Regions from separate parts of the Sphingomonas sp. SP4 genome, predicted to be linked through region 2. Evidence: riboswitches for the same ligand, from Rfam matches in the RefSeq annotation. Region 2 holds a riboswitch; the other holds the start of a gene.
The links. Region 2 has a riboswitch for fluoride ahead of crcB (fluoride efflux transporter CrcB). Riboswitches for the same ligand answer to the same signal wherever they lie in the genome.

Region 1: linked by a shared signal. The riboswitch ahead of AC4GYV_RS12390 (hypothetical protein) and the one ahead of crcB (fluoride efflux transporter CrcB) in region 2 are both predicted to bind fluoride.

The regions. Positions count from the first base shown of each region.
Region 1 covers NZ_JBZFLE010000002.1:611,547-619,993, forward strand. The annotation lists gene coxB (cytochrome c oxidase subunit II) at 1-772, opposite strand, end outside; gene pyrE (orotate phosphoribosyltransferase) at 916-1,500, shown strand; gene AC4GYV_RS12355 (pyridoxine 5'-phosphate synthase) at 1,497-2,225, shown strand; gene acpS (holo-ACP synthase) at 2,222-2,629, shown strand; gene lepB (signal peptidase I) at 2,657-3,526, shown strand; gene AC4GYV_RS12370 (AI-2E family transporter) at 3,526-4,617, shown strand; gene AC4GYV_RS12375 (FKBP-type peptidyl-prolyl cis-trans isomerase) at 4,619-5,119, opposite strand; gene rpsU (30S ribosomal protein S21) at 5,137-5,343, opposite strand; gene AC4GYV_RS12385 (murein L,D-transpeptidase catalytic domain family protein) at 5,872-6,558, shown strand; gene AC4GYV_RS12390 (hypothetical protein) at 6,567-6,890, opposite strand; fluoride riboswitch at 7,091-7,152, opposite strand; gene AC4GYV_RS12395 (hypothetical protein) at 7,381-7,656, opposite strand; gene AC4GYV_RS12400 (PilZ domain-containing protein) at 7,871-8,389, shown strand; gene AC4GYV_RS12405 (L,D-transpeptidase family protein) at 8,392-8,447, opposite strand, start outside.
Region 2 covers NZ_JBZFLE010000001.1:960,806-969,252, forward strand. The annotation lists gene mutL (DNA mismatch repair endonuclease MutL) at 1-1,293, shown strand, start outside; fluoride riboswitch at 1,325-1,386, shown strand; gene crcB (fluoride efflux transporter CrcB) at 1,410-1,793, shown strand; gene ppa (inorganic diphosphatase) at 1,790-2,338, shown strand; gene AC4GYV_RS04795 (outer membrane beta-barrel protein) at 2,695-3,603, shown strand; gene ilvC (ketol-acid reductoisomerase) at 3,689-4,660, opposite strand; gene miaA (tRNA (adenosine(37)-N6)-dimethylallyltransferase MiaA) at 4,670-5,602, opposite strand; gene serB (phosphoserine phosphatase SerB) at 5,586-6,479, shown strand; gene AC4GYV_RS04815 (SPOR domain-containing protein) at 6,480-7,343, opposite strand; gene AC4GYV_RS04820 (AAA family ATPase) at 7,519-8,241, shown strand; gene AC4GYV_RS04825 (hypothetical protein) at 8,255-8,447, shown strand, end outside.

The DNA.
Region 1 (8,447 bases), on a different contig from region 2:
CCGGGACGGCGAAGCTGTGGATCACGTCGTCGGCGGTGATGATGAACTTAACGACCTTGCCGGCGGGGATCACGAGGCGGTTGTCGACCGCGAGCAGCGGCGGACCGTCATTGTCGGTACGAGCGCGCTGGTTGGCCTGGCGCGTCGGATCGTTCTTTTCCTTCAGCATGTAGCTGTCGAACGTCACACCATAATCAGGCAGTTCGTAGGACCAGTACCACTGGTGGCCGGTCACCTTCACTGTCACGTCCGCAGGCGGCGGGGTGTACTGGTGGCGGAGCAGGCGGATCGACGGGATAGCGATCGCGACCAGGACGAGGACCGGGACGAGCGTCCAGATCACCTCGATCAACGTGTTGTGCGAATTGCGCGATGGCGTCGGATTAGCCCCACGGCGAAACTTCAGGATGGCCCATACCAGCAGCACAAGGACGAGGATGCTGATGACCGCGCAGAGCGGAAGCAGCCAGTTATTGTGGAAGGATGCAGCTTCCTCGCCGATTGGCGTGACCTGCATCTGAATGCCCTTGCGGCCGTCCGGCTCGCCGATGCCCGGCGTCGGGATCATGTGGCCGACGGTGCCGGGGACGACAGTTTCGGGCTGGGCCGCGTCGGGCTGGCCCGGATTCTGAGCTGTGCCGGCGGGCGGGGTCGCCATTGCGGCATGGTCGTGCGTGGCTTCAGCCGGAGGGGGCGAACTCGCCTGCGCTTGCGCGGCTGCAGGTGTAAGCCCGGCCGCGGCCAGGGCAATCGCCCATCCAATCAATCTCATCTTCACCCCGGTTGGCATGCGTTTGGGACCAAAGACGCAAGGATCGCGTCCTGTGATTTGGCCGCTCTATAGGCAAGGCTTTCCAGACCCTCAAGCGGCACTTGGAACACTTGTCGAAGCGGCTTAATGGCACGGTCCCAATGATGACCGACGACGAAATCCTCGCCGAGTTCCGCGCCGCCGATGCGCTGCTCGAAGGCCACTTCATTCTTTCATCGGGTCTGAGGAGCCCCCGCTACCTGCAATGCGCGCGGGTGCTGATGGACCCTGCGCGCGCCGAAAGGTTGGCGCAGGCCCTCGCCGCGATGATCCCAACGAAGCTGCGTGAGAGCATCGAAGCCGTCGTTTCACCAGCGATGGGCGGCGTCATCATCGGCCATGAAATGGGCCGCGCGCTAGGCAAGCCCGCAATGTTCGTTGAGCGGCCGCAAGGCGTCTTCGAGCTGCGCCGCGGCTTCCACCTCGACCCGGGCACCAAGGTGTTGATGGTCGAAGACGTCGTGACCACCGGCCTGTCGTCCCGGGAAGCGATCGAAGCCGTCCGGCAGTCCGGCGGCGACGTTATTGCCGAAGCTGCGCTCGTCGACCGCTCGTCCGGAACTGCTGACCTCGGCATCCCCTTTTTCCCGCTGATCCGCATCGACGTACCAACCTATGAGGCCGATGCCGTTCCGCCGGAGCTCGCCGCTATCCCAGCGATCAAGCCGGGGAGCCGCGCTGCCGCGTGACCGGCAAGCTCCGCCTCGGCGTCAATATCGACCACGTCGCGACGATCCGGAACGCGCGCGGCGGCGATCATCCGGATCCGGTGCGCGCCGCACTGATCGCTGCCGAGGCGGGCGCTCACGGGATCACCGCGCATCTGCGCGAAGACCGCAGGCACATCACGGATGATGACATCGATCGGTTGATGGCTGAGATCGCGCTGCCGCTGAACCTTGAAATGGCTGCGACCGAGGAAATGCTGGACATTGCGCTGCGCCACAAACCGCACGCCGCCTGCATCGTCCCGGAGCGCCGCGAGGAACGCACGACTGAGGGCGGGCTGGATGCTGCTGGGCAGCACAATCACCTTGCTTACTACGTCGACAAGCTCGGCTCCGCGAACATCCGGGTCAGCCTGTTCATCGAACCGACGGAGGAGCAAGTCGCGGCAGCCGTTCGGCTCGAGGCGCCAGTCGTTGAGTTTCACACCGGCCGCTATGCCCACGCGGCAGGGGAGGAGCGCGCGGCCGAGTTGAAACGGATCAGCGACTGCGCGGCGCTGGCTATCAAGAACGGTATCGAACCGCACGCCGGCCACGGTCTTACCTTCGACAATGTCGTACCAGTCGCCGCGATCCCGCAGATCGCCGAGCTCAACATCGGACATTTCCTGATCGGGGAGGCCATTTTCACCGGCCTGGACGTGGCCGTTCGTCGCATGCGCGAACTGATGGATTCGGCGCGATGATCATCGGTCTCGGCTCCGACCTCTGCAACATCGAGCGGATTCAGAATTCGCTCGACCGGTTCGGTGACCGCTTCCTCAATCGCGTCTTCACCGACATTGAACGCAAAAAAGCTGCGTCGCGTCCGCACACGATCGCCGGAACGCTCGCCAAGCGCTTCGCTGCGAAGGAAGCTTTCTCAAAAGCCGTCGGTACCGGCTTCAAGCGCGGCGTTTTCATGAAGGACATCGGCGTCGTTAATCTTCCGTCTGGCGCACCTACGTTACATGTCACCGGTGGCGCGAAGGCGCGGCTTGACGCTCTTGCGCCGGAAGGCCACGCCATCGACATACATTTGACGATGACCGACGATCATCCCTGGGCGCAGGCTTTCGTGATCCTGACCGCCCGCAAGTTGGAGCCCTGAGTGAGCGATACTATTCCGGAGGTGACCATGGACGAACAGGCCACACCTCCTGCCGACGAAAACCCATCCGTCGAAAGCAAGGAAAAGAAGGGGTCCGCTTTATGGCGAGAGATCCGCGGCCTCGCCTGGGTGCTGCTTGCGGTACTCGCCTTCCACAGCTTCGTCGCCAAGCCATTCTACATTCCCTCCGAATCTATGATGCCGGGGCTTCTCACCGGCGATCGCCTTGTGGTGACGAAATATCCTTACGGTTGGTCGTGGGTGTCCCCAAGCTTCCACGTGCTGCCGCCGACGTCGGGGCGCTTTCTCGGCCGTCTGCCGGAGCGCGGCGACATCGTCATCGTGACGCCTCCGGGCACGCGGACAGACTATATCAAGCGGGTGATCGGCCTTCCGGGCGACGTGATCCGAATGGTGGACGGCCAGCTATACATCAACGGTCAGGCCGTGAAGCGCGGCGAGGAAACGCAGCGCCTGTTCCCGGTCGACGTCAATTCGCCGTGCGGATCGGAGCATGATCCAGCGCTCTACAATTTCCGGGTTAAGGGCGCGGACGGCAAGATGTACTGCAAGGTGCCTGTGGTGCGCGAAACGCTTCCGAGCGGCCGGACCTATGAGACTGTGGAGCTCGGCAAGTCGACCGAGGACAATTTCGGTCCGATCACCGTGCCGGCCAACCATGTCTGGCTGATGGGCGACAACCGCGATGACAGCGCCGACAGCCGAGTGCCGGAATGGCAGGGCGGCCTCGGCGGACCCGTGCCGTGGGAGAATATCGGCGGCCGCGCGGAATTCATCACTTTCTCCCTCGACGGCTCAACGGTGTGGTGGAACCCGCTCACCTGGTTCGAGGCGCTCCGCCACGGCCGCGCCGGGACTTCGCTGCGAAATAGCTGATGCCGGATCGTCCGCCGACCACTGAGCCTCACATCGAGCGCCCGGGTCCGGCGGAGTTCCGCGATCCTCTCGTTCGCCGAGAAATGGCGAAGGCCGCCGTGTGGTTCGGCATGGCCCTGCTCATCGTCGGCGTGGTCGTTCTCGCGCAGCCGCTTCTGCTGATCATTGGCGGGGCGATCTTTGCCGTGTTTCTCGACGGCGGCACGCGCTTGCTCGGGCGGGTCCTTCCGATCCCGCGGCCCTGGCGGCTGGTCCTTACTTGCCTCCTCGGCTTCGGCTTCCTCGGTTGGGTCTTTTATTTCGCGGGCACGACAATAGCCGCGCAGTTCGAGGACCTGCGCCAAGTGGTAACCGCGCAGTTCGACAAGCTGATGGTTTTCGCAGAGTCGCTTGGCCTGGTTCCTCAAGGCCCGCCGGGCAACATCGGCTCAGAGCTCCTCGGATCGGTTGGCCGGCTCACCAGCGCGGTCGGGAGCGCGATCGGCGCAGTCACCAGCGTCATCGCGATGATCGTGATCGGCATCTTCCTCGCCGCCGAGCCGCGCATCTACGACCGTGGGATCGCATGGATGCTCCCGGTTCGACATCGCGCCGGCTTCTACCGTGTTGCGGCGCACGTCGGCTTCACGCTCCGTCGCTTGTTGTTCGGGCGGCTCGTCGGAATGATCTTCGAAGGCTTCTTTACCTGGGCGATGCTGACGATCGGCGGAGTCCCCATGGCGGCGTTGCTCGGCCTCGTGACCGGCGTCCTCGCGTTCATTCCGAATATCGGCGCCATCACGTCGGGCGTGCTGATGGTCGCCGTTGGATTCAGCGCGGGGCCGCATCAGGGTGTCTACGCGATCTTCGTCTATTTCTTCGTCCAGAACATCGACGGCTATTTCGTCGTGCCATACATCGCCCGCCGTACGGTCGATCTCGCACCCGCGGTGGTACTTGCGATGCAGCTGCTCATGGGCGCGCTGTTCGGCATCCTCGGCGTACTCTTCGCCGACCCGATCCTCGCAACGTTGAAGGTCGTTCTGATTGACCTCAGTCGCCAGCAGGCAGCGAAGGAAGGCGAAGGACCGGAGGTGGTCGAGCCGACTTAGGTCAGCGCTGCTGGGGCATCTGCTGCATGAGCTGAGCACCGCCACGAACGATCTTCTGCACCTGCACTTCGAAGGTGAGGTTGCTGTTCGGCGGGAAGCCCTGGGGACGCTGTCCGTTCGGGAAAGCCAGCTTCTGCGGCATGGTGAAGCGGTACTGGCCGCCTTCCTGCATCTTGGTCATCGCCTCGGCGAAGCCCGGGAAGACGCCCGCCATCGTGAATGGCTGCGGGCCGCCGTGGTTCTGGCTGGCATCGAATACCGTGCCGTCATCGAATGTGCCGACATAGTCGAGCATTGCAGCGTCGCCGGCTTGGATCGGCTCGCCGGTGCCGGCTCGCAGAGTCCGGAATTGCAGGCCGCTGGCGGTCACCTCGGGACGAAGGGAGCCAGCGCCTAGCCAGGCAAGTCCGATGCCGGCGGCGATGATGACGATGAACGCCAGCCAAAGCGCAACGGCCCGGCCGGAGTTGGCGGGACGGTGAGCGGCTTCGGCGACGGACACTTTTGTGTCGCTAAGGCTTAGCGTGAGCCTTCGCGCTCGGCGCGCTTGCGCTCGAGCTTGCGGGCGCGGCGGATTGCAGCGGCACGCTCACGGGCACGCTTCTCCGACGGCTTCTCATAATGGCGGCGCAGCTTCATCTCGCGGTAGACGCCCTCGCGCTGCAGCTTCTTCTTGAGCGCGCGCAGCGCCTGCTCGACATTATTGTCGCGAACGATGATCTGCATAAAGTCCCGTCAACTCCTAGTATTTGTTCGCGCCGCCCCAAATCGCTGAAAACGCGGAGGTTTTCCTAGCGGCACGCCAGCGGCCTCCGGAGGATCAACCTGCGGCGGCGAGGCGCCCCTTAGCAGTGGTTCGAAACCCGTTCAACCCATCGAAGAAGACCACTCGTCTCTCGGCCGCCCACTCCTCTTCCAGTGGACCTTTCCGAATATGACCTTCCGCGCCACATAGTTTGCACTTCGCGCCCAAACCATTGAAAAACATAGTACATTTACCATATCTAGCCAGCTAGAGCGGGGCATCGAAGCCAATCAGCGCGATACTTAACGCTATGCACATTGGGTCCGTCATTGAGTGCGACCAATCTGGGCGTGTCAAAGTCAGCCATTTTGACGCTGAGACACTTCGAGGGTCTATGCACTGCGATGAAACGCCCAAGGGACGCGGTGGAACGCGAAAACCAGGGATATGGGTTATCCACCGTTAACTCATTGAATGTTACAACCATCGTTCGTTTCGGGAGGGTAGTAGTGACGTTGAATCGGCGTGAAATATTGCGTCTGGGGGCCATGGGGGCAGCCGGGGCAATCATTTCTTCTTCAGCAAGTTCGAGCGTTCTGCCCATTCTGGCACCGACGCAGCCGAACCCTGCCGCGCCTAATCCATACGCTACCGTGCCGCAGCAGCCGGTCGTCCCGACCGCTCCGGGCGGCATCGATCCGCAGCTTTTCGCGAAGGCCAAGGCCGCGCTCGACCAGCACAAGATCTGGGCTCGTGATTCGGTCGGCATCGTCGACTTCTCGCGGCCTTCCAGCGAGCCGCGCTTCTACGTCGTGAACCTGGTGGACGGTTCGGTTGAATCGCACCGCGTTGCGCACGGCCGCGGTTCCGATCCCGATCACAGCGGTTTCGTCGAGCGCTTCTCGAACAATTTCGGCTCCTATGCGAGCTCAAACGGCGCCTACACGACAGGCGACTATTACGACGGCAAGTACGGCCTCTCCATGAAAGTCCGCGGTCTCGACTGGTCGAACTACAATGCCGAACCGCGCGCGATCGTCATTCACAATGCGTGGTACGCCGAAGACGACATGATCCCGATTCACGGCAAGCTCGGACGCTCCGAAGGCTGCTTCGCCATGTCGCGCAAGAGCCAGTACGATGTGATGCGCAAGCTCGCGGGCGGCCGCATGATCTACGCGGAAAAGCTCGCCTAAACACTCGTCTAGGATTCGGTGGTGGTTTGAAGGATGTCATCCTTCAGCAGCCCGTTCGCTGCGTGCACGAGCGTTTGCAATTGCGAGCTCATCATTTGGCTCGTCTGAATGGCACAGGTGTAGTCGGGGCTTAGCCGGATCGACCCCTTCTCGTCGGCAAGCAGCATCCCTGCATTGAGTAGCGCTTGAACCTTCCTGCGGGTCGTTTCCCGATTAAGGCCGGTGGCCGCAGCGATCGAACTCACGTTGCATTTGGTGAGTAGCTTGGGCGGCATGGGGTTTCGCACGTCCTGATGCGCCTTATCGAAGTCCAGCCTGGTGAACTTTTCCATGGTGATCGCCGCGGTCGCAAGGATGATTAGTGCGGAATCATGATCGAGCCCAAGGTGCGAGCGCCAATTCTCCAAAAGGCGTAATGTCATCAACGCCAGACGCAGCCCTGCCGGTCTGGACTTCGCTGATACTTCCCGTTTTTGAATGCTAAGAGATGAAGCAGGCACTTTGAGTAATATTCTCCGCCTGACGCACGAATGCGCAAGTAGGAGTGATCAGCCGTTCGGCGGTTAAAGGGATAACCCCATTCCCTATAATTGGCACTTAGAGCTGCGCACGAAGGGATCAAGGCTGGGTTATTGCACAATTTGTGCAGTTGCGACCCGTTCGTCGCGCATCGAGAGTCTAGTGTAGTTGAAGGCTCGCCGGCTTTTGGCCCCCAAAGCAAATCCGGAGAGTTCAGGAAGGGCGATCAACCGAGTGCCCTTTTGGTGCAACGGTCCCATGGTCGCCCCGTGGGCCGTTGCATTCGCTGCTAGATCGAGGCGATCAGACCCGGCCGAACTCGAGGCGCACTCCGCGATGGTCTCCTGCCTCCCAGGCGATCCGGCCAGCAAGCGAGCGAGCGCCAACCTTTAGGGTCACATCCGTGCCGGCCTCTGGAAGGTCCCGCCCGAGCAACTTCGCTCCCGAAATCGAGAGATCCTCAATGAGCGCAGGTTTTGCATCGCCTGCGAAGATGACGGAGGCAGATATCCCGACCCGCTTCCGTTGAATCCATCGGCGTCCACCAGGACCGTCCTTGCGCTTACCGAAAACTGACACAGCCCAACTCCTCGATGTCAGGAGATACGCTGCACGCGTGTGATCGGCACACAAGCTTCCTTGCGGCGCATGTACCAAGGCGAGACGAATCGCTCGCGCCGCCGGAATCAGCGAAACAGACAAGGCAACTCACTTGGTAACCACTCGGCAAGGTGTCGAGCATAGGCTTCTTGTCGAGGTCGCCAATGACCTCCGCAGGAGGAGTAGCGCGACCATGCCCGACGTTCTCGTCTATGAGCGAGCGACGCCATCCTTCGCTGCTGGGCTCGCTAAGCGTGGCCATCACATCGTCTACCGCGTGAACGAGTCCAACCACTGTCCCGGGTGCGGGCGGTCGCAATGGTATATCGGGCGGATGAGTGCAGAGTGCGGCTTCTGTGGAACCGCCGTGCCCCTAGCCGAAACGGGCGTTCAGGAAGCTGTTACGTCGGGGCCGCGGCCGCGCAACGTCGGCACGGCGGATCAGCGGCGCTTTCCCCGCATGCCTGCGAAGAACCGGAAGCTGAAGCTTCTGGTCGACGGTTCGCCCGCGAATTTCGCCATCCACGACATCTCCGAGGGCGGCGTGAAGGGCGATCATGTTGCCAACCTCGTTCCCGGCTCGAAGGTCCATGTCCGCTTCGAGGGCGGGATCCTCGTGCCCGCGGTCGTGCGTTGGACCGAGGACGGAATGGTGGGCTTGGCCTTCATCGACCCGATCATCCTCGATCGGTCCAGCCAGCCCCGGAACTAGCCTTAGCGGGTCGCGACTTGACCGGCCGGTTTCGGCTTGGGCTTAGGCTGTTGACCCG
Region 2 (8,447 bases):
CGCGCGGAATATGCGGCCTGCCTCGATTCGGTGAAGCGCCTCGCGATGGCGCGGAGCGACGTAAGCTTCACGCTCGATCATGACGGACGGCGGATCCTGACGCTCCAGCCGTCCGAGGCACCTGCACGCGTGGCAGCTTTGCTTGCCCACGAACTCGATCGGCATGGGGTGGGCATCGATTGCGCCCGCGACGGATTGCGGCTGACCGGCGTCATCAGCCTGCCGACCTTCAACCGCGGCATTGCTGATCAGCAGTTCCTGTTCGTCAACTCGCGGCCAGTGAAAGATCGTCTGCTCGTTGGCGCGCTTCGCGCCGCGTACCGCGACCTTGTCGCCCGGGATCGCCACCCCATCGCAGCACTGTTTCTCGAGGTGCCGCTCGAAGAGGTCGACGTTAACGTTCATCCGGCGAAGACCGAAGTCCGCTTCCGCGATCCCGCAGCCGTGCGCGGCCTCATCGTTGGCGGTCTCCGCCGGGCGCTGGACGACGAAAGCCAGCGTAGCGCCGCACGCGAGCAAGCCGCGACTCCGGTCATGTGGACGACGAGCGCGACCTACGACGAAGCGATCAATGGCCATCCAATTAATAGTGTGATGGGAGCGACAGACTGGCCGGTCCCCTCAACGGGCCCAGCAGTCGTCGCGGAGGCCAAGCGCCTGTTCGAGCCCGCGCCTCTGGCGCGCGCCGAGCCCGCGACGCAGCCCGTCCCCAGCTACCCATTAGGCGTTGCGCGCGGGCAGGTGGCTGCAACTTATATTGTGGCCGAGGCGGAGGACGGGCTGGTCATCGTCGACCAGCATGCGGCTCACGAGCGGCTGGTGCTTGAACGCATGCGCGCTGCGAGGGAAGGGGGCACAATCTCGCGCCAGGCCTTGCTCATCCCCGAAGTTGTCGAGCTTGAGGAGACCGACTGCGACCGGCTCGAAGGTGCCGCCAACGAGCTGGCGGATATGGGCCTGGAGCTGGAACGCTTTGGCCCAATGGCGATGATCGTCCGTGCGGTGCCGGCCGCCTTGGGCAAGACCGATGCTGCAGAGCTGTTGGCGGACCTCTCTTCGGAAATCGCGGAACTCGGCGGCCCCCTGAGCCTGCGCGACAAGCTCGACCTGGTGGCGGCCACGATCGCTTGTCACGGATCCGTCCGAGCCGGACGCATACTGTCCGTCGCCGAAATGAATGCTCTGCTTCGGGAAATGGAGATCACTCCGCGCTCCGGCCAGTGCAACCACGGACGGCCTACCTGGGTGAAGCTCGGCCATTCAGAGATTGAGAAACTCTTCGGCCGCAAGTGAGACTTGATCGGCGCCGACTCATTGTTAGATGCCGAGCTCAGGGAATGGGGTCTCCCTTATAACCGCCGATCGGCTGATGGCTCCTACAGGCTCATTCGTGATGCAGTAGGAGGAACATGCTTTATCTTCTCGTTTTCGTCGGCGCAGGAATTGGCGGGGCATTACGTCATGGCGCCAACACTGCTGCCGCGCGCCTGCTAGGCTACAATCTTCCCTACGGCACTTTGATCGTAAACGTCGTCGGATCATTCGTGATGGGGGCGCTCGCAGGCTATTTCGCTCTGCGCCCGGGAATCTCGCAGCACGTCCGCCTGTTCCTCACCACCGGAATTCTTGGTGGTTTCACGACATTTTCCACTTTCTCACTCGACACTGCTCTTCTAATCGAGCGCAACAGCTACGCGCTCGCGGCCGGCTATGTGATCGGTTCGGTGGGCGCGGGTATTGCAGCCTTCTTCTTTGGGCTGGCCATTTTCGAACGCAGGATTCCATTACCTTGAATATCGATCTGATTCCCGTCGGCGATAACCCGCCCGAGAGCCTCAACGTTATCATCGAAGTCCCGGTCGGCGGCGAGCCGGTCAAATATGAGTTCGACAAGAAGTCGGGCGCCTTGTTCGTCGATCGTATTCTCCACACGCCGATGCGCTATCCCGCCAACTACGGCTTCGTTCCGCACACCCTTTCGCCCGACGGCGATCCGTTGGACGCACTGGTCATCGCTCGCTCTCCGTTCGTTCCTGGCTGCGTGGTCCGTGCGCGACCGATCGGTGTCCTCAACTTGGAGGACGAGCACGGCGGGGACGAGAAGTTGATTTGCGTGCCGGTGGATTCGACCTTCCCTTATTATTCGGATGTCGGCGAGAGGCAGGACCTGCCGTCGATCGTCCTTGCCCAGATCGAGCATTTCTTCACCCACTATAAGGACCTGGAAGCCGAGAAGTGGGTGCGCGTGGGTCATTGGGGCAATGCGGAAGATGCCCGTCGCATCGTTGTCGAAGCGATTGAGCGCGGCCGTCAGCAGAAGGCTGGAGCGGGCGCATAAACTTTTAACGCGAATTCTGACTAGCCGCGGCGCCTACCAAAAACAGGAGTTGGGAGATGGCGGATTGCAACCTGATCCATGTCGCGCACGTGAGGCTGAGGAGCAGGATCTGGCTCAAGCTGCTGGGAATGGGCGATGTTGCGGAAGCGCATCGTAAGTTCCAGCGCGCGTCATCTCGAACGTGCCCGTACGGGGATCGTGGAAGGCAAGAATCGCCAATTAACTCTCCTTGATAAATGTTGCAGTTCGACAACGCTCGTCTGGAAAATCATTGCGAAATGGCCGCAGCGCATTGTCGGGCGGTCGCGAGCCGGTGTAGGCCGCGACCACTAGTTTTCGATCGAAAGGGGATCCTAGTGAAAACTCTATATGCTGGTATCGCTACGGCGGTTGCGCTTGCTGCGACACCCGCTCTAGCCGAGGCCCCAACCGGGCCTCGCGTCGAGATTTTCGGCGGCTTTGACAATATTCGTGAAGACATTCCGCAGGCACCGCTCGGCCAAATCGTCGAGGGGCAGGAAGTTCGGTTGGAAAACACCGGTTTCCTCTATGGCCTCGGTGTGGGCTGGGACTTCCCGGTCAGCAACTCCATTGCCGTCGGCATCGACGGTGAGGTGAGCGGCAGCACTGCCAAGCTGACGAAGAGCTTTGCGGGTCAGATCATCTACAACGGAGCTGGTCCGTTTGTTGATGAAGACGACGAAACATATTACGTCGATTATTACGCGGATCTTCATTACAAGATGAAGCCGAAGTGGGACTGGTACATCGGTCCTCGCGTCAGCTTCTCGGTGTCGCCGAACGCCAATATCTACATCAAGGGCGGCTACACGAGCCTGAAGGTCAACCGTAGCGTTGTCTTCAACGACAGCGAGACCGGTGATCGCCTCAATCCGGCCACCGATTTCGATCCGGATTTCGTCGATTTCACTCCGGTTCCGAACTACGGCAGCTCGCGCTGGCTTCACGGCTGGCGCCTTGGTGCAGGTGCCCAGGTCGGTCTCGGCGGTGGTTTCTACACCGGCGGTGAAGTCCGTTACTCGCACTACAACGAAGGTGTGACCCGTTGGCAGGGCGTCCTGTCGCTGGGTTACCACTTCAACCACGCGGCTCCGCCGCCTCCGCCGCCTCCGCCGCCCCCGCCGCCTCCGCCGCCTCCGGCGACGCAGACGTGCCCGGACGGTTCGGTGATCCTGGCGACGGATACCTGCCCGGCACCGCCGCCTCCGCCTCCGCCGCCTCCGCCGGCGCCAGAGCGCGGCTAAGGCCGAACGGTAAGTGCAAAAAGGGGAAGGCGCTGCGGCTCAGCCGCAGCGCCTTTTTCTTTGTTCAGTGAACTGTTGAGGCGCGTCAGGAGATCGAGCGTAGCCGCTCGAACACTTGCTCGATCATTGCAGCTCGCGCTTCATCGCGGGCGGCTCGCAAGCGCGGGTAGCCCTGCGCTTCTTCGTCTTTCAGCTGGTCTGAAAACCGTCCGGCGCGAACTTCCTGCAGGATCGCCTCCATTCTGGCTTTCACGCCTCGGTCGACGATACGCTTGCCGCCGACCGTGGCACCCAGTTCCGCAGTATTGGAAATCGCCTCACGCATGCCTGCGATCCCGCGCGCCTCGATCAGCTCCGCAATTAGCTTCAGCTCACCTACGCATTCGAGATAAGCGACTTCAGGCGAGATGCCGCCGCCCACCAGCGTCTCGAAGCCAGCCATCAGCAATTCCGGAACACCGCCCCAGACGACCGCCTGCTCATTGAACAGATCGGCTTCGGCTTCTTCAGCAAAACTCGACGCGATCAAACCGGCACGACCGCTGCCGATCGCCTTCCCATAGGCGAGGGCGATGTCTCGAGCGTTTCCGGTTGCGTCCTGCTCGACGGCCCAAAGGGCGATCATGCCCTTGCCTTGCTGGTAGAGCGATCGCAGCGCCGTCCCCGGCCCTTTTGGCGCGATCAGGAACACATCCAGGTCCCCACGCGGCTCAACGAACCCAAACCGAATTGACAGGCCGTGGCTGAAGCCCAGCGCTGCACCTCGCCGCAACTGCGGTTCCACCTCGGCGTAGAGCGAGCCGTGGATCTCATCCGGGGCCAGCATCATCACCACATCCGCGGATCGAACAGCATCTTCGAGCAGGGCGGTCTCGAGGCCGGCAGCCTCAGCCTCGATCATGCTTCCTGAGCCACCGCGAAGCCCAACCACCACGTCGACGCCGCTATCATGCAGGTTCAGCGCCTGCGCTCGCCCCTGATTGCCGTAACCGAGAATTGCGACGCGCTTCCCCCTTAGCGCAGAGGGATCGATATCGGCGTCGCGCAGCAGTTCCATGGCCGTGGACTAGGCCGTTGTTGAAAGCAGTTCCAGCGCCCGGGGTAGGGACGCATCCTCCATGGGTTCGGTAAAGCGCGGCCATTCAGCTGGGGGCTGATGCGCGAACCACGTATATTGGCGCTTGGCATACCGCCGGGTGGCTTGCTGCCCGGCCGCGACCGCCTCTTCCACTGTTGCGTCACCCGATAGGAGGCAGGCAAGCTCGCGCACCCCAATCCCTCTCATCACTGGCAAGTGGGGATTGAGATTGCGGGCCAGAAGCAACTGGACCTCTTCGATCGCGCCTTGCCGAACCATTTGCGAAAAGCGTTCGTCGCAGCGGCCGTAGAGCCAGTCCCTTGGCGGAAGCAGGATGATCGGGCGGAGGTTGATCTCCCGTCCAATTCCGCCCTCTCTTTCTTGCTGCCAATGGGCCAGGCGGCGGCCCGTCGAAAGTGCAACTTCGAGCGCACGTGCAATGCGCGCCGTATCAGTAGGACCGAGCCTTCCCGCAGCTTCCGGATCGAGGTGGACGAGCCTCTCACGGTTCACGGCGACAGGGGACGCTCGGACCTCCTGTCGAATAGTCTCGTCTATCGGCGGGACGGGCGCGATACCTTCAAGCAATGTGCGCAAGTAGAGGCCAGTCCCGCCCGCAAGGATCGGAATGCGCCCGCTCGAATGGATCTCCGCGATCTCTTCGCGGGCTCGACTCGCCCAGTCCGCCGCGGAGCACGCCATGGACCCATCTAGATACCCGTAGAGTCGATGCTGGGCGCGATGCCGTTCTTCCAAGCTGGGTGCGGCGCTCAGCACCGGAAGGTCTCGGTACACCTGCGCACTATCGGCATTGACGATGACGCCGCCTGTTTGCTCAGCCAGCGCTAACGCCAATGCCGACTTGCCGCTCGCGGTCGGTCCCGCAATTAAGGCGACAGGAGGTTTGGGTTTCGAAGCCATGGCGATTGCGACGCTGATAGCAGCGGGACGACTGGATGACAGGCTGATCGACCGCGCACTGGGACTGCTGCGAGAGATCGATCCTAAGGCGAGCTTTCGTCATTGGATCGACGAAGGGGACGCGGCGGACCTGAGCTTCTCAGGCGATCTCAAGATCGCTCGTTGGGCGCTTGCCGCGCTGGATCGTGTGGACGTGGTCGTTCAGGCCGACGAGCCTCGATGGCGGAGGCTGCTCGTCGCCGACATGGATTCGACGATCATCGGCCAGGAATGCATCGACGAGCTCGCAGACTACGCGGGCCTGAAGGAGAAGGTGGCGCGGATCACCGAGCGCGCGATGCAGGGTGAGCTCGACTTCCCTGGCGCGCTTCGTGAACGGGTGCGGCTGCTTGCCGGGCTGGATCAAAGCACGCTGAGCCGATGCCTGGATGAACGTGTCGAACTCACCGCTGGCGCCAAAACCTTAATCCAGACGATGAGGGCAGGAGGGGCGAGCTGCCTCCTGGTCTCGGGTGGTTTCCTCTCGTTCGCGGAGCCCGTCGCCAAAGCCGTGGGGTTCGACCGCGTCAAAGCGAATCGGCTGGTCTTCGCGGGTGGGAAGTTGAGCGGGGAGGTTGGAGATCCGATCGTAGATGCTACGGCCAAGCGCGAATCGCTGATCGAGGCGCGGGATGAGCTGGGGCTCGGTCGTGAAGATGTCATGTCGGTCGGTGACGGAGCCAACGACAAGCTCATGATTGAGGAGGCGGGCCTCGGCGTCGCTTTTCGCGCCAAGCCGGCGCTCGCCGAAGTGGCCGATGCCGAACTCAAGTATCACGGCCTCGACGCCTTGCTCTGGGTGCAAGGCGTCAGGCGGCGCGACTGGTTTCGCGGCTGACTATTTAGCGGCTACTGGGAAGCAAGCCTGTCCATGCAGGGATGCGCACGCGGAAGCTGCGGCTGCGCGGCTAGGGTAGGGCCCGACCTGCAGGCGGACCACCGGACCGGCCGAAACATAAGCCGGCTGCTTTCCGCCGAGAGACCCAGACAGCTTACGGAACAGCGCCTCAGCCGACCCGCGCTGCGAGAATGCTCCAAGTTGGATGCGCCAGCCGCCACCCGTCGCAGTTTGGACTGGAGCAGTCGAGGGCGCGGGAGCAGCAACTGGCTTCGCAGGTTTGTCCGTCACGGTTTGGATTGGCTTTGGCGCAGGACGAGCCGGCTTTGAGCTCGGCGGCGGCGCTTGTTTCGCTTTTGCCATGGCAATTGCCAAAGCCTTCTTGCGCGCTTCGACTGGCAGAATCTGGTTGAGCTGATCGAGCGTGGCCTGGGCCGGCGGCAGTCCTTGAGCCGCCGCCCGACTGACCAGCGCATAGCCGAGAATTGGGTCCTTTTTTATCCCATCTCCGTTGAAGAGCGCGGTGCCGTAGATCAGCAACGCACGCGGTTCTCCCCGATCTGCTGCCAGCTTGAGCCAGCGGAGGCCCGCCGGGCGATTACCGTTCTCGAATAGCATCAGGCCCAGCGTCGTCTGCGCGTCGATATGTCCCTTTGCAGCCGCGCGCTCGAACCAGGTTTGCGCAGCAGAGAGGTTCGTCGGCACGCCGCGCCCCAGGCGGTAAGCCTGGCCGAGGTTGAAGGCCGCGTCGCTGTTGCCTTTCTCGGCAAGGGGTCTCCAGATGCGAACGGCACCCTCGTAATCCGCCTGTTGCCACGCCTGGATGCCGGCCCGGACGGTCTGCGCAGAAATTTGTGACGCCATTACGCTCAACAAAACAGCGACTACTAAGTGTCTCAGAATCATCCCTATTCCTACTCGCCGCCGGTGTAGCGCGGCATGACTTATCCTCAAACAGCGTCGTAACAGTGTTAACCAGATTTTAGAGGAAGTGGTGCCACTCAGCCGGTGAACGACGTCATTGGTCGAGGGGAATTTCATGCGCGTCTTGGCTTTAGCATCGCAGAAGGGCGGGTCGGGTAAAACGACTTTGTCCGGTCATCTTGCGGTGCAGGCGCAAATGTCTGGCGCCGGGCCTGTCTGCCTGATCGATATCGATCCGCAGGGCAGCCTTGCAGATTGGTGGAACGAGCGGGAGGCAGATATGCCGGCATTCGCCCAGACCACCGTCGCTCGTCTTGCTTCTGACCTTGAGGTCCTTCGTCAGCAGGGCTTCCGCCTTGCCGTCGTCGATACGCCCCCGGCCATCACCATGGCGATCCAGAGCGTCATCGCGGTCGCTGAGCTGATCGTCATTCCCACTCGCCCGAGCCCCCACGATCTTCGTGCCGTCGGAGCCACCGTCGACCTGTGCGATCGCGCCGGCAAGCCTTTGATCTTCGTTGTCAATGCGGCAACGCCGAAAGCTAAGATCACTTATGAAGCAGCGGTTGCGCTTTCGCAGCATGGTACCGTTGCTCCCGTCACTCTCCACCATCGCACCGATTTCGCGGCCTCGATGATCGACGGCCGGACGGTAATGGAGATCGAACCGAACGGCCGCTCGGCCAAGGAAGTTCAAGAGCTTTGGGAATATATTTCAGATCGGTTGGAAAAGAATTTCCGCCGGACGGTGTTCGCTGCGCCGGGTGCGGCGCCGGGCATCGCGCCGGCCAGTCCGCGTCCGGTCGGCGGCTTCGGTCGCCGCGTCGTCGGTCAGTAAGGAGCCGACCCCAGTGAACGAGCCCAAGCCTTTCGCTTCTCTTTCTTCCGGTCTCCTTGCACGCAAGGGCGCTGCGCGCCCGGCGATGCGGCCGCAGGGCTTCGGCCAGGTTGGCGGCAATCTCGAGGATCTCGGTTGGAACGACATGGGATTCGAGCCGCCGAAGGTCGTGGCTGCACCGCGCGACGAGGATCACGACGCGTTCG